One region of the Macrococcus sp. CoH-51_TC_04 genome, then DNA from elsewhere that is predicted to be linked to it. Evidence: riboswitches for the same ligand, from Rfam matches in the RefSeq annotation. Region 1 holds a riboswitch; each other region holds the start of a gene.
What was found. Region 1 has a riboswitch for S-adenosylmethionine ahead of ACZ2V4_RS07060 (hypothetical protein). Riboswitches for the same ligand answer to the same signal wherever they lie in the genome.

Region 1 (3,550 bases):
GTTAACGAATAGATACGAAAATTAGCCAGAAAATGATAAAATAATGAACCTCATATATAATATTGCAAAATTGTTACAAGTTTTATTGATATGATAGTAAAACAATAAAATTTAATCAGAATATTGTATTATTAATACTTATCGTAACAAGGAAATGTAAAGATTGTTATTGAGATACTTAAAAAATGTCGAAATGTTATAATGGCTTTATTTTAATGAATCGATCTAATTATTGATATATCAACGTTTTTCAAAGCTAAATGTTTTAATAGGTATATGTGCTAAAATAGTTCGTTTTTGGAGAAAACTTTAAAATTGAAAGGAAACTGTAATATTATGCATATATATTTTGTGTAATAATATAAATATCTTATTTTTTAACAATTATTATACGGAGGACTTGTATGAAGAAGAAATTAACTTTCGCTGCTATAACAGCTACAGCCGCCGCATCAGCTTATTCTTACCAAGCAGACGCAGCGGAACACAGAGTCAAAGCTGGGGAATCACTATGGTCTATTGCCAATCAATATAACACATCAGTTGCTCAACTTAAGACACTGAACAACTTGTCTTCAAATTTGATTTTTCCGAATCAATCATTACAAGTATCAAGATCTGTAAGCAATACAAGACCAACTACTGTACAAACAGTGAATCGTCCTGCAGTACAGAGTGGTGGGAAGATACATACTGTAGTATCTGGAGATAGCTTATCTTTGATAGCGTATCGTTACAATACATCTGTAAATGAACTTATGCGTCTGAATAATTTAACAGGATACTTAATTTTTCCTGGGCAAAGACTTAAAGTATCTGGAACTACAACGACAACGGCAGTATCCACAACAAGGCCAATTGCAGTGACAAGTAATGCAACATCCCATGTTGTGAAGCCTGGTGAGTATTTATCTTTAATTGCTAATCGTTATGGCATCACCGTTGCACAACTTAAATCATTGAATGGTCTGACATCAGATTTAATATTTCCGAATCAGAGATTAGTTGTTAAAGGTAATGGAGTACAAAGCACACCTACTGTGCGTCCGGTAGCATCACATGCGCCTGTTTCAACTACAGTTACCAATTTCGTTACACCGGTATTTGCACATTCTAATTTATATGATAACGGACAATGTACATGGTACGTGTTTAATAAACGAGCATCCATGGGAAAAGGAATTTCTACTTATTGGTGGCATGCACGTAATTGGGCAAATGGTGCGATTAAAGACGGTTATACTGTAAATAAAACGCCGGCCTATGGTGCGATTGCACAAACGTCTGATGGATATTATGGACATGTTGCTTTTGTTGAAAGAGTAAACGCAGATGGCACGATTCTTGTTTCAGAGATGAACTATGCAACGGGTGTAGGGGTGATTGGTTACCGTACGCTTAATCAATGGCAAGTATCAAGATATGTATTTATACATTAAAAAAGAGATAGCGTCTGCTATCTCTTATTTTATTCTGCTTAGGAAATACTGTGAAGTGCTTGATACTTATCGATGAGTTGTTTTTCGATTCGTGCGAGTTCGATATGTAACGATTTGATTTCATGGCGTAATAGAAATTCATCGTTACGTGCATCTGCCTCATCATACTGATCATTACCGAGTTGGCGTTTCAGTTCTTTTATTTTGTTTGTTCGTGCAATGCTCGCTGCATAACTAGTTGGTGTAATGCTGTTCCATTTTGTGAGTTCCTGCTTTAATGCTCTATAATCTTCTAAATTTCTCATGATTAACGCTCCCTTTTTATTGTATTGAAGATAAAAAAACAACGCCTCCTATAAGAAGCGTTGTAAGGTTCTTATAGTCGGATTACTCCGCAGGAATTAGCACCGTGTTCTTGCGAACCGGTTGCTGAGATATCATTGGGCCTGTCCCTCAATCTCTCTTTATAAGAATGCGTTATTTAATTATTTTCTATTCCATTATAACATATTTTCTTATGATGTGAAGGCGGACTTTATTCCTTTGATTAATCCATCTATCGCTGCATCTAGTATGCGATGCAGTGATTCTCTAATCTTCAGCATAATATCTGTCTCTTGCTGTCTTTCTTCTTTAGTAGAATTAAAACCTTCTCCGTCAACGTTCACATATCCTTTAAGAGACCATATTTTTAAACTTTCAGCTTTGGCCTTTCGTTCTGCCGCCAGCATTCGATTTAAATAATCTTTCTGTTGATACACATAGCCGACTCGAGCGTATCCTTGTCTGACCAGCTGTTCATTAATCATTGTATTACCACAGTAAAGATAGACTAACTCTCTCCCGTATCGATCTTTCTTCCCTTTTGTGTCGTATTGGACACTAAGATCGCAAGTCTTTACAAGTGATTCTGTATAACGTGCCGCTTCAAGAGCATATGGCTGAACGGGTGTATTTGGTTTTTTTGACTCAGGCGTATCAATGAGTAATAGACGGACTGTCTTTTTGCGGTTATTAATTTTCAATGAAACTGTGTCTCCATCAATAGCACGATCGAAGGTCGCCGGTACCTTTGGCATATCACTTTGAAAGGATGAAAAGTTTAATGTGAGAAACAATAATAATAAATTCAATTTAAAACCTCGTTTTTAGCAATATCCTTTAATTATAAACAAACATACGTTCGTAATCAATAGGTATAATGAATTCGTGCTTTAGATATCATCACATGTTAGATATAATAGACTCAACTAGAAAGTGGAGGCGATGTGATGAAGGTTAAAGGAGTGTTTTTGTGTCTATTGGTCGCACTGATTGCCACATACTTGGGTTATATTTTCCCGTTAGTTGGTAGTATGATCTTCAGTATTATTATTGGTATAATCATAGGCAATTTAATAAATACAGCACCTTATGAAGAAGGTATTAAGTATAGTGGTAAGAAGTTACTTCAATACGGCATTATTCTGATGGGATTTACGCTTAGTTTTAAAGCAGCATTGAGTCTAGGTGCATCATCCTTTCCACTCATCATCACGAGCATCGCTGCCGCTTTAAGTGTGGGTGTTTTAGTGGGCAAGTTATTTGGTGTTAATCAGCGTTTAAGTACTTTAATTGGCGTAGGCACAGCAATTTGTGGGGGATCAGCAATTGCAGCAGTAAGTCCAATAATTAAAGCGAAAGATGAAGAGATTGCATTTTCTATTGCTACAATTTTCCTATTTAACATTATTGCAGTATTTGTCTTTCCGACAGTCGGTCACTGGTTACAATTTAGTGATACAGGCTTTGGATATTTTGCCGGTACAGCGATAAACGATACGAGTAGTGTAGTTGCAGCAGGTTATGCATTTAGTGAGGATGCTGGAGATACAGCAACGGTCGTCAAACTTGTACGTGCACTTATGATAGTACCGATTTGTTTAATATTCGCATTATTGCAGGCAGGTCAATCTTCTGTAAATTTAAAAAAGGTCTTCCCTTGGTTTATATTGTATTTTTTCATAGCGAGTATCGTTGCAAGTATTATTCCGATACCGGAATATATCACATCATATATTAAGACTTTATCTACATTCTTAATGAGTACAGCTTTAGCTGGAATAGGTATG
Region 2 (3,550 bases), on a different contig from region 1:
TTTTTTTGTGCTATCCTCTAAAATTAAATCCACCTTTAGTTTCGATTTCAGCGGACTTCTCACCAAACTTCTTAAAGTTCTCCTGGAAGCGTAATGCCAAGTCTTTTGCTTTCTCATCATAAGCATCTTTGGATACCCATGCATGACGGGGATACAGAATCTCTGCCGGTACACCTGGTACATGCTTCGGAATATTAAGTCCGAAGATTTCATCCTGATGATACTCAACTGTCTTCAGTTCGCCGCTAATCGCACGTCGAATCATAGAACGTGTATGCGTTAAGTTCATGCGGCTACCGACACCATACTCTCCGCCAGTCCATCCTGTATTCACAAGATAAACTGCTGCATCATGTTTATCGATTAGATCCCCTAACATGTTCGCATATACTGTCGCATGTAACGGTAAGAACGGTGAGCCGAAGCATGTAGAGAATACCGGTTGTGGGCTTGTTACGCCACGTTCAGTTCCTGCTAATTTAGATGTAAATCCACTTAAGAAGTGATACATCGCTTGTTCTTTCGTTAATTTAGAGATTGGAGGTAACACACCGAACGCATCAGCAGTTAAGAAGATGATTGTATTCGCGTGTCCTGCAATTGATGGTAGAACGATATTATCGATATTATCGATTGGATAAGCTGCGCGAGTATTTTCAGTTAAAGATTTATCCGTGTAGTCCGGCACACCTTTTTCATCGACCTTAACGTTCTCGAGGATGGCACCGTAACGAATTGCGTCGTAGATCTGAGGTTCTTTCTCACGAGATAAGTCGATCGTCTTCGCATAGCAACCGCCTTCGATATTAAACACACCGTTGTCATTCCATCCGTGCTCATCATCACCGATAAGTTTACGCTGTGGATCTGCAGATAGTGTCGTCTTACCAGTACCAGATAATCCAAAGAATAACGCAACGTCCTTATTCTCACCGACGTTTGCTGAACAGTGCATGCTCATAATGCCTTGTGTTGGTAATAAGTAGTTCATCACACCGAAGATACCTTTTTTCATTTCGCCGGCGTATTCTGTACCACCAATTAAGATGATCTTATGACGGAAACTTGTAATGATGAATGTTTCAGATTTCGTTCCATCAACTGATGGATCAGCCTTAAAGTGTGGTGCAGAAATAATTGTGAAGTCAGGTGTAATGTTTAGTCCTTCTTCCGTTGTTTCAGGACGAATAAACATTGTACGTGCAAATAGGTTATGCCAAGCAAGTTCGTTCACAACGCGTAGTTGTAGTTGGGATGATTTATCAGCACCTGCATAGCCTTGGAATTCATAGATCTTTTCTTTTTTGCTTAAGTAGTCTGTCACTTTATCCAGTAAGTTTAAGAATACTTCTTCTTCGATAGGCTGGTTGATTGTACCCCAGTCGATGTTATCTTCAGTTTCAGCTTCACGCACGATGAACTTATCTTTCGGTGAGCGTCCAGTATATTTACCGGTTTCGCTACGTACCGCACCGGATTCTGTTAACACACCTTCACCGTTGAATAGAATTTCCGTAATCAATTGTGTTCTTGATAATTGACGTTCTAGATTTCCAGTGTTTAATTTGCTCAGTTGCTCAATTACTTGAGTATTTTCCCCCATGGTCAGCCTCCAAAAAGTTATTGTTCTGCTTTTGTAAGCAGTTTCATGAAATAGTATAACATATCAATTTGAAGGTTTCATATAAATTATGTATAATCTTTATATTCGAAATTATTCAGAAAATTTCTGATATATGCGGTATTGTTGACAGTGAACATAAAGTTTAGTAATATCTAACTTGCGGATTCTCTTATCCAGAGTGGTGGAGGGACATGGACCCTTTGAAGCCCAGCAACCCTTAACAATGTGTTAAGTAAGGTGCCAAACCGTTTGCAGATTAATTTCTGAACGATAAGAGTAGAATGGTCGTTTATTGTGCCTTCTCTCTTACTAGGAGAGAAGGCTATTTTTTTTATAGTCCCGTAATTAAATTCAAGGAGTGTAATATATATGACAGACCGTAAATTATTTACATCAGAATCAGTAACAGAAGGACATCCGGATAAGATTGCTGACCAGATTAGTGATGCTATCTTAGACGAAATCCTAAAAGGAGATCCTAAAGCACGTGTTGCTTGTGAAACATCTGTAACAACAGGTATGGCGTTAATCGCAGGTGAAATCACAACGTCAACGTATGTTGATATTCCTAAAGTCGTGCGTGAAACAGTTAAAGAAATCGGTTATACACGTGCAAAGTTTGGTTATGACTTCCAGACGATGGCAGTGCTGACGGCAATCGATGAGCAGTCACCAGATATCGCTCAAGGTGTGGATAAAGCGTTAGAAGATCGTGATTCATTAACGGATTCTGATATTGAGTCAATCGGTGCAGGTGACCAAGGTTTAATGTTCGGATTTGCTTGTAACGAAACAGAAAGCTTAATGCCATTACCAATTTCTTTATCACATGAACTTGCACGTCGTTTAACAGAAGTACGCAAAGACGGTACGTTAGATTATCTACGTCCAGACGGTAAGACACAAGTTACTGTTGAGTATGATGAAGCAGGGAAACCGAAACGTATCGATACGATCGTTATCTCATCTCAACACCATGAGAAGATTGAACTTGAACAAATTCAGGAAGATATTAAAGAACACGTGATCAAGCCGGTTGTTCCAGCGGATTTAATTGACGATGAAACAAAATACTTCATTAATCCAACGGGTCGTTTCGTAATCGGTGGTCCTCAAGGGGATGCGGGTCTTACAGGTCGTAAGATTATTGTAGATACGTACGGTGGTTATGCACGTCACGGTGGCGGTGCATTCAGTGGTAAGGATGCTACTAAAGTAGACCGTAGTGGTGCATATGCAGCACGTTACGTTGCGAAGAATATCGTAGCAGCAGGTCTTGCGGATAAGTGTGAAGTACAGTTAGCTTACGCTATCGGTGTAGCACAGCCTGTATCTATCTCTGTTGAAACTTATGGTACTTCAGACTACACGGAGCAGCAGCTTGTTGAAGCGGTACGTAAAACATTTGATTTACGTCCAGCAGGAATTATCCAGATGTTAGACTTACGTCGTCCAATCTACAAACAGACAGCAGCGTATGGTCACTTCGGTCGTACTGATGTTGACTTACCGTGGGAAGCGACAGATCGCGTCGATACATTAAAAGCCAATTTATCATAATAATAAAAGCTGTAAACCAATGAGGTTTACAGCTTTTATTATTATTCTTCAGTTGTCTCTTCTTCAGTAGATTCTTCAGTGCTTTCCTCTTTTGCTGCATCTTCAGTTTTAGCATCATCTGATTTCTCTTCATTACCACAAGCTCCTAGTAGTAGAGTTGACGCGAATGATCCTGCCAGTAACATTTGTTTGTACTTTGCCATTATCAAAACCTCCAATGTAGTTTGTCCGAGTATAGGTATGGACACTGCAAGTATTCCATTTAGATATTAAGGTATTGTTAATCTATTATAAAATAGTGTGAAATTTCTATTAAGATGTGAAAAGCAGTTTTATTTTTAAATTAATTTATCTAAAACAATGAAG
Region 3 (3,550 bases), on a different contig from region 1:
TTAGCTATGTTCTACTTCGGTGTTTCTATTGGTATATTCAGTGTAATCCTTGCAATGGGTGTCGTTATGGGGCTATCAGTAAAGTTTCAGTCGCAAAGTGATCTCGTTTATAACGATTTATTCTATGCAATTAAGATTATTGATACGGCAAACGAAATAATGAAGTTGAACGGCCGTAAATCAAATGATAGTAAGATGAAGTCCGTTAAGTGGATGAGCTATTTTATGTTAAATGATAATAAGAATGAAGGGAACATTGCGCTTACAATGATTAATGCGATTAAGCAGATGTTTTTAATTGATTATCATTTGTATCATCGCGCGCTTGCGATACTTCATAAGCATCAAGAAGATTTCGCTTCATATTTCAAAGTAGTAGGACAAGCAGATGCAAGTTATAGTACTGCTTTATGGCGAACAACATTACCATATTACGCTATTCCTGAAGCGGCTGAAGAAAAAGTGCTTGAAGCGGAGGAAGTGTATCACCCGTTACTTGATCGTGCTGTAGCGAATGATTTTAAGTATAAGCATTCTGTACTGTTAACAGGATCTAATGCCTCGGGGAAATCTACGTTTATGAAAACGATGGCGATAAATTTAGTAATGGCTCAAGGTCTGAATACATCGACAAGTGAAAGATTTGTGTATCAACCAGGAATCATAGCCACTTCAATGAATTTAGAAGATAGTTTAGCGAAAGGTGATAGTTACTTTATCGCAGAAATTAAATCAGTAAAGCGCCTCTTAGAAGTGCTTAAATTGACATTACCGACGTATATATTCATTGATGAAATATTGCGCGGAACGAATACGAAAGAACGCATTGCTTCAGCAACTGCAATACTAGACTATTTGAATTTACATCAAAACAGTTTATTATTTGCAGCGACACATGATATTGAATTAACTGAGATACTGACACACTTTGATTTTTATTACTTTAAAGAAACACTGACTGAAGATAATGATATAACATTTGACTATACAATCAGAAAAGGTGTTACAACGACTTCGAATGCAATAGAACTTATGCGTATTCACAATTATCCAGAAAGTATATATAACCAGGCAAAAACGCAGCTTAAACAATTAGAACAACTGAATGTAGGGACTTAAGCACCGGATAAGCGGTGCTTTTTATTATATATGTTAAAAATACTTTACATAATGTTAAGTATAATGTACATTAGTGGTGAGGTGAACAACATGCTAAAGTCTCATTTAAAGGAGTACCGCGCTAAATTTAATATAAATCAAAGTGAGTTAGCGAAAAGAGTTGGTGTAACAAGACAGACGATTGGTTTTATCGAAAAAGGTACGATTTCACCGTCTATCACGTTAGTGTTAAAGATTTGTCATGTATTTCAATGTAAAGTTGAAGATCTTTTTGAATTGGAGGATATTGAAGATGAATGAACAACAATTTAAAAGAATTTATCCGTTATTTAATCTAGTCTGTATTGTGTGTATTGGATTACTGATTATCCCACTGAGTATGGTTATGCGTTATACGATTAATGAAGGTGATGTATTGTTTTCTGTTCATATCAACCCATACAAGTATGGTGATATGTTTTTGTACTTTATCATTGCGACAGTGATAATTAATATGATATTGATGGCTGTAAGTACAATATTTCTCGTATGGGCAAAGAAAAAGTTTAGAAAAATTAATTTAGTTCCTGAGATTAATGATCACGATGAAGGAATGAGTTTTGTGACATATGAATCGATGAAACGTTCTTATACTTGGTTGAGCATACTGTTACCGTTATTTACAGCTGTTATATTTTTAGTTCCAGATAATTTTGTGACCAAACCCATTGTACTAGGTATATTGCTGTTTATGTCTGTAATTATGTGTTTAACGTATTATGTTAGAAATAGAAAGTTATTAAAGGATTAAAATAGAATTTTCAAAATATTCATTGACATCATTAAGATGTTTAATTATGATAGTAATCAATAAATAAAACAAAATATTTTAACTCTTATCCAGAGAGGTGGAGGGACAGGCCCTATGAAACCTCGGCAGCAGATTCTTAATGAACACTGTGCCAATTCCTGCAACGTAAGTTGTAAAGATGAGACGAGACTATACAGCGATTTATCCTGTGGACTTGTTCTTGTCCACGGGATTTTTTATTTGAGTTAAAAAATTAGGAGGAAACTATGCATGAGAAAAGTATTAGGTTTAATTAGTGCAGTCATATTATCTGCATCTTTAGCAGGCTGTAGCTCAACTGAAAAAGAAGAGGATAAGAAGATTGTTGTTGCAGCTTCCCCTGCACCGCATGGAGAAGTTGTTAAACATGCAGCGGTTGCGATGAAGAAAAAAGGATATGACGTAGAAGTTAAGATTGTCAATGACTATAAAGTACCGAATAAGTTACTGCAAGAAGGCGATGTTGATGCTAACTTATTCCAGCATGTGCCATACTTGAAAGCTGAGAAAAAGACGCATCATTATGATATTGAAGAAGTAGGGAAAGTGTTCACTACGCCTATGGGGGTTTATAGTAAGAAGTATAAGAACTTAGATGAAATTCCATCTGGCTCTGAAATCTTCGTATCAAGTAATCCGGCTGAAGAAGGGCGTTTCTTATCATTCTTTGTCAATAAAGGTGTGATTAAGCTGAAAAAAGGCGTAAAGATTGAAGATGCATACTTTACTGATATCGTTGAAAATAAAAAGAATCTAAAGTTTAATAACAAACAAAGCGCAGAATTCTTACCGAAGACGTATCGTAATGGTGAAGGGGCTGCAGTAATTATGAATTCTAACTACGCAATTGATAATGGGATTACACCGCATAAAGATGCCATCGCGTTAGAGGATGAATCTTCACCATTTGCAAATATTCTTGCTGTTAAAAAAGGCCATAAGAATGACAAGAAGTTTCAGGATTTGATTGAAGTACTTCAGTCTCAAGATATGAAAGATTATATTAATAAGGAATTCAACAAAGACGTCATTCCATATGGAGGGAAGTAGATGAAGCTAGGAATCATTGGTGTTGGACGTGTGGGCAGTCAAGTGCTGACTGACGTACAGTATTTGAACGTATTTAACGAGATTGTCTTGATTGATAGTGACGAAAATGTTGCGACTGGAGAGGCAATGGATCATTTGCACAGTCAAGGTATTGGTGTCACGAATCATATCAATATTTATGCGGGAACATATAAGGATTTAAAGGATGCGGATGTTATCGTTATAGCGGCCAGTACAAAGACAGATACATCAATTCCAGATCGCACTGCGCTAGCAAAGGCGAATACAGTGATTATTAAAGAAATCACTACACGTATCGGTGAAGTAACGACCGATGCCTTGCTTGTTATTATTTCCAATCCTGTCGATGCGATGACGTACATCGCTTCAAAGTATTATCCGGAGAGTAAAGTGATAGGTACTGGTACGTTATTAGAAACTTCACGTTTTAAAACTTTAATTGCAAATCATTACAACATTGACCCTAAAAGTGTTGAAGGGTTTGTGATAGGAGAGCATGGAGCACATGCTGTACCGCTCTGGAGTAAAACG
Region 4 (3,550 bases), on a different contig from region 1:
CTGAATATAATCAGCTTCAGTTTCTTCATAGTCCCCTGTATACTCTGAGCCATTACCGAGCATTGCACCATACGGCCCAAGTGATCCTGCAACGATTGCTCGATTGCCTGCTGCACGCGTTGCGAGTTCCACTGCTGTCGCTAAATATGTGCGTGCGGCTTCTTTATCAATGCCAATATTTAAGAATGATTGTACAGATGCCTGGTACGTATTGGTCAGTATAATCTCTGCACCGCTATCCACGAATGCTTTATGGACTTTATACACCGCTTCCGGATTGGACTGAATTAAGTTCGATGACCATAGTTCGTGTTTCACATCGTATCCGAATTGTTCTACAGTCGTTCCAAAGCCTCCGTCTAATATTACGATGTCTTGCTGTAACTTATCTCGTAGCTGCATGAATATGTGCTCCTTTCTTCTTCAGGAAATAATGAATTAGTCCGACGATAATACAGAATGGTAATCCAATCAGTGTCGCAAGTCTTTGGTTCGGGTCAAAGAGTACGCCGATTGTAGAAATAAGACATAATGCAAATCCTGCTACCGGTAGGATATATGCTGTACGTTGTGTAACACCTTCTCTTCTTAATTGATTGAACCTCGCCACACAGATGCTCATCCATACAACGACTACGGCAAATCCTGCAACAGAGACCAGTACTAAATAGACAATCGTCGGTGCAATCACACTTGATAACAGGCTGAGTAATGCTCCAGCTAAACTAATGATTGTCGCGTTAACCGGCATACCGTTCTTATTCAGCTTTCTTGCGATTGGTAATACATTATCTTGCTCTGATAGGCTCCATAACATTCTGCTGGATGCATAAAGTCCTGAATTTGCTGCTGACAGCAATGCCGTCAATATAACGAAGTTCATAATATCTCCGGCATAAGGAATTCCGACGCTATCCAATATCGAAACAAATGGACTTTCGAGTAAGCTCGCTTGATCCGTTGGTAAGAGTAAGACCATGATCACGATGGTCCCGATAAATAGTAACCCGAGTCTCCATACTGTCGAGCGAATGGTTTTCGGTATTACGTTCTCAGGATGCTTCGTCTCTCCCGCTGCTATCGCAATGAGCTCCGTCCCACTGAACGCATAGTTTACCGCAAGCATTGTAATAAAGATGCCGAATAATCCATTCGGTACATCAAATAGCTTCTCACTTGAAGTGACCGGCTTTAAGTCAGACGGTACGACATTGAATAATATTAATAAGCCAATAATAATAAATGCAATGATGGCAATTACTTTAATCAGTGATAGCCAGAACTCTGTTTCACCATACATCTTACTTGTCGTAAAGTTTATCCCGACAATCACGAGGATGAATACCAGACTGAACAACCATACCGGAAAATCCGGAAACCATTTCTGAAATAAGATACCACCCGCAGTTATTTCGGATCCCAGAGCAATCGTCCAGCATAGCCAGTAGCTCCAGGCAACGACATGCCCTATCGACTGATGAATATAAATATTCGCATACGTATGAAATCCTCCAACATCGGGGTGTGCTACTGCTAGAGCACCCATGCATTTCATCACAATATAAACAAGCAGTGCACCAATGACGTAGCTCACCACTGTTCCGATAGGCCCTGCCTGCTGTAATGTGTACCCCGTACTTAAGAATAACCCTGTGCCGATCACACCTCCGAAACTCAGCATCATCACATGACGTGCTTCCATTCCTCTTCTGAAACCATTTGACATATCTATCCCTCCATAAAAAAATACCCTTCTGAAAAAGAAGGGTATAAAGTCTACACTCATATTTCAGGAATCACCTGTTGGATTTAGCACCGTGCAAACGCCGGTTGCTGAGATTTCACAGGGCCAATTCCCTCCATCTCTCTGTATAAGTTATTTAGTTGATATTAATCATACATTAGTGTTTTCAAAAGGTCAACGCATTATTTATACGCCTAAATACTATACATAACTCTCAATAATATCGAGTTTACCTTGGAGCTTAATTTCCTTATCTTCAGTCGTCAGAATAAAATGATCGCCTTTTCTGATTGTATAGACTTGTCCGTCAGCAGTTAGCGTTCCTTCACCTGATAGCACGCTCATCAATGTATAGTCTTGGTGTTTCCTATATTCATAATGGTCTTCTATCAGTAGCTGTTTCACTGTAAAGAAACTGTTAGAGATATATGTTCTAATGACATTTCCCTGTACTTCAGTAACTTCCGCTTCTGTGCCTGAATTATCTTCATTAAAAGAAATTACATCAATACTTTGCTCAATATGCAGCTCGCGTTTATGACCGTCCTTATCCGTACGGTCATAATCATAGATGCGGTATGTTGTATCCGAATTCTGCTGTGTCTCTAATATACGGATGCCTTTACCGATTGCATGAACTGTTCCACTAGGTACATAGAAGAAGTCCCCTGGTTTGACTTTAATGGAATTAAAAAGTTGATTCCATTTGCCCTCATGTATCATGTTCTCCAGCTCGGCTTTGTCTTTCGCATTATGCCCGTAGATGATTTCAGCGTCTTCATCGCAGTCGATGATATACCAGCATTCTGTCTTACCGAGTTCTCCGTTCTCATGTACTTGTGCATATGCATCATCTGGATGGACCTGCACAGATAATTCATCATTCGCATCAAGAATCTTTGTAAGGAGTGGGAACTTATCTGTCGTTTGAACGCCAAATAGTCCTGTGTTTTCTTCCCACAACTCTTTTAATGTCTTGCCTTCATGTTCTCCGTTCACAATCATATTCGGACCATTCTCATGTGCTGAAATACCCCAGCACTCCCCTGTTTTATCATTCGGAATCTCATATCCGAATTCCTTCAAATGTCTGCCACCCCAGATGCGTTCTTTGAATACTGGTTGTATCATTAATGTCATTACTCTCAACCTCTCCTATAAATTTAACTTCATTATAGGGAGGGCATCCTTTATATTTACAGGATTTTATGTCATCGAAGGCTCATTTCGTTCACTCCTTCAGACAAAATAATATTTTATCGTATATTAAACGTTTTCATAATTGATTACACTGAAGACAAATAAAAGGAGGCGCGTATTTATGAACTTTTTTGATATCCAGAAGATTCCTAATAAAGGAATCCCTATTCCTGTTCAGAGAAAAGAATGGCGTAAACAATTTTTAAAGGCTTTCTTCGTTGTATTCTTTGCTTACATGTCAATGTATTTAATCCGAAACAACTTCAAAGCTGCACAACCTATGTTAAAAGAAGAGCTTGGTATCACAACTTTACAGCTCGGTTACATCGGTCTTGCATTCAGTATCACTTATGGCCTTGGTAAATCATTAATCGGTTATATGATCGATGGTAGAAATACGAAACGTATTATTTCGTTCTTATTGATTATGTCGTCTATCATTGTACTGATTATGGGCTTCACGCTGAGTTACTTCGGTTCAGCGATTGGTTTCTTGATTGTGTTATGGGGATTAAACGGTATGTTCCAATCTGTCGGTGGTCCGGCAAGTTATTCTACAATTTCTAGATGGGCACCAAGAACAAAGCGTGGGCGTTATCTCGGTTT

Region 2: another riboswitch for S-adenosylmethionine. It lies ahead of metK (methionine adenosyltransferase); the one in region 1 lies ahead of ACZ2V4_RS07060 (hypothetical protein).
Region 3: another riboswitch for S-adenosylmethionine. It lies ahead of ACZ2V4_RS07820 (MetQ/NlpA family ABC transporter substrate-binding protein); the one in region 1 lies ahead of ACZ2V4_RS07060 (hypothetical protein).
Region 4: another riboswitch for S-adenosylmethionine. It lies ahead of ACZ2V4_RS10765 (amino acid permease); the one in region 1 lies ahead of ACZ2V4_RS07060 (hypothetical protein).

What each region holds. Positions count from the first base shown of each region.
Region 1 covers NZ_JBVGOY010000006.1:51,764-55,313, forward strand. Annotated here, with positions in the region: gene ACZ2V4_RS07055 (LysM peptidoglycan-binding domain-containing protein) at 405-1,439, shown strand; gene ACZ2V4_RS07060 (hypothetical protein) at 1,478-1,744, opposite strand; SAM riboswitch class I at 1,813-1,912, opposite strand; gene ACZ2V4_RS07065 (thermonuclease family protein) at 1,955-2,572, opposite strand; gene ACZ2V4_RS07070 (YeiH family protein) at 2,711-3,550, shown strand, end outside.
Region 2 covers NZ_JBVGOY010000009.1:22,941-26,490, reverse strand. Annotated here, with positions in the region: gene pckA (phosphoenolpyruvate carboxykinase (ATP)) at 11-1,603, opposite strand; SAM riboswitch class I at 1,791-1,901, shown strand; gene metK (methionine adenosyltransferase) at 1,994-3,184, shown strand; gene ACZ2V4_RS08765 (hypothetical protein) at 3,226-3,387, opposite strand.
Region 3 covers NZ_JBVGOY010000007.1:51,901-55,450, reverse strand. Annotated here, with positions in the region: gene ACZ2V4_RS07835 (MutS-related protein) at 1-1,119, shown strand, start outside; gene ACZ2V4_RS07830 (helix-turn-helix transcriptional regulator) at 1,210-1,419, shown strand; gene ACZ2V4_RS07825 (hypothetical protein) at 1,412-1,909, shown strand; SAM riboswitch class I at 1,992-2,094, shown strand; gene ACZ2V4_RS07820 (MetQ/NlpA family ABC transporter substrate-binding protein) at 2,180-2,998, shown strand; gene ACZ2V4_RS07815 (lactate/malate family dehydrogenase) at 2,999-3,550, shown strand, end outside.
Region 4 covers NZ_JBVGOY010000014.1:20,801-24,350, reverse strand. Annotated here, with positions in the region: gene mmuM (homocysteine S-methyltransferase) at 1-402, opposite strand, end outside; gene ACZ2V4_RS10765 (amino acid permease) at 386-1,726, opposite strand; SAM riboswitch class I at 1,780-1,878, opposite strand; gene manA (mannose-6-phosphate isomerase, class I) at 1,946-2,884, opposite strand; gene uhpT (hexose-6-phosphate:phosphate antiporter UhpT) at 3,066-3,550, shown strand, end outside.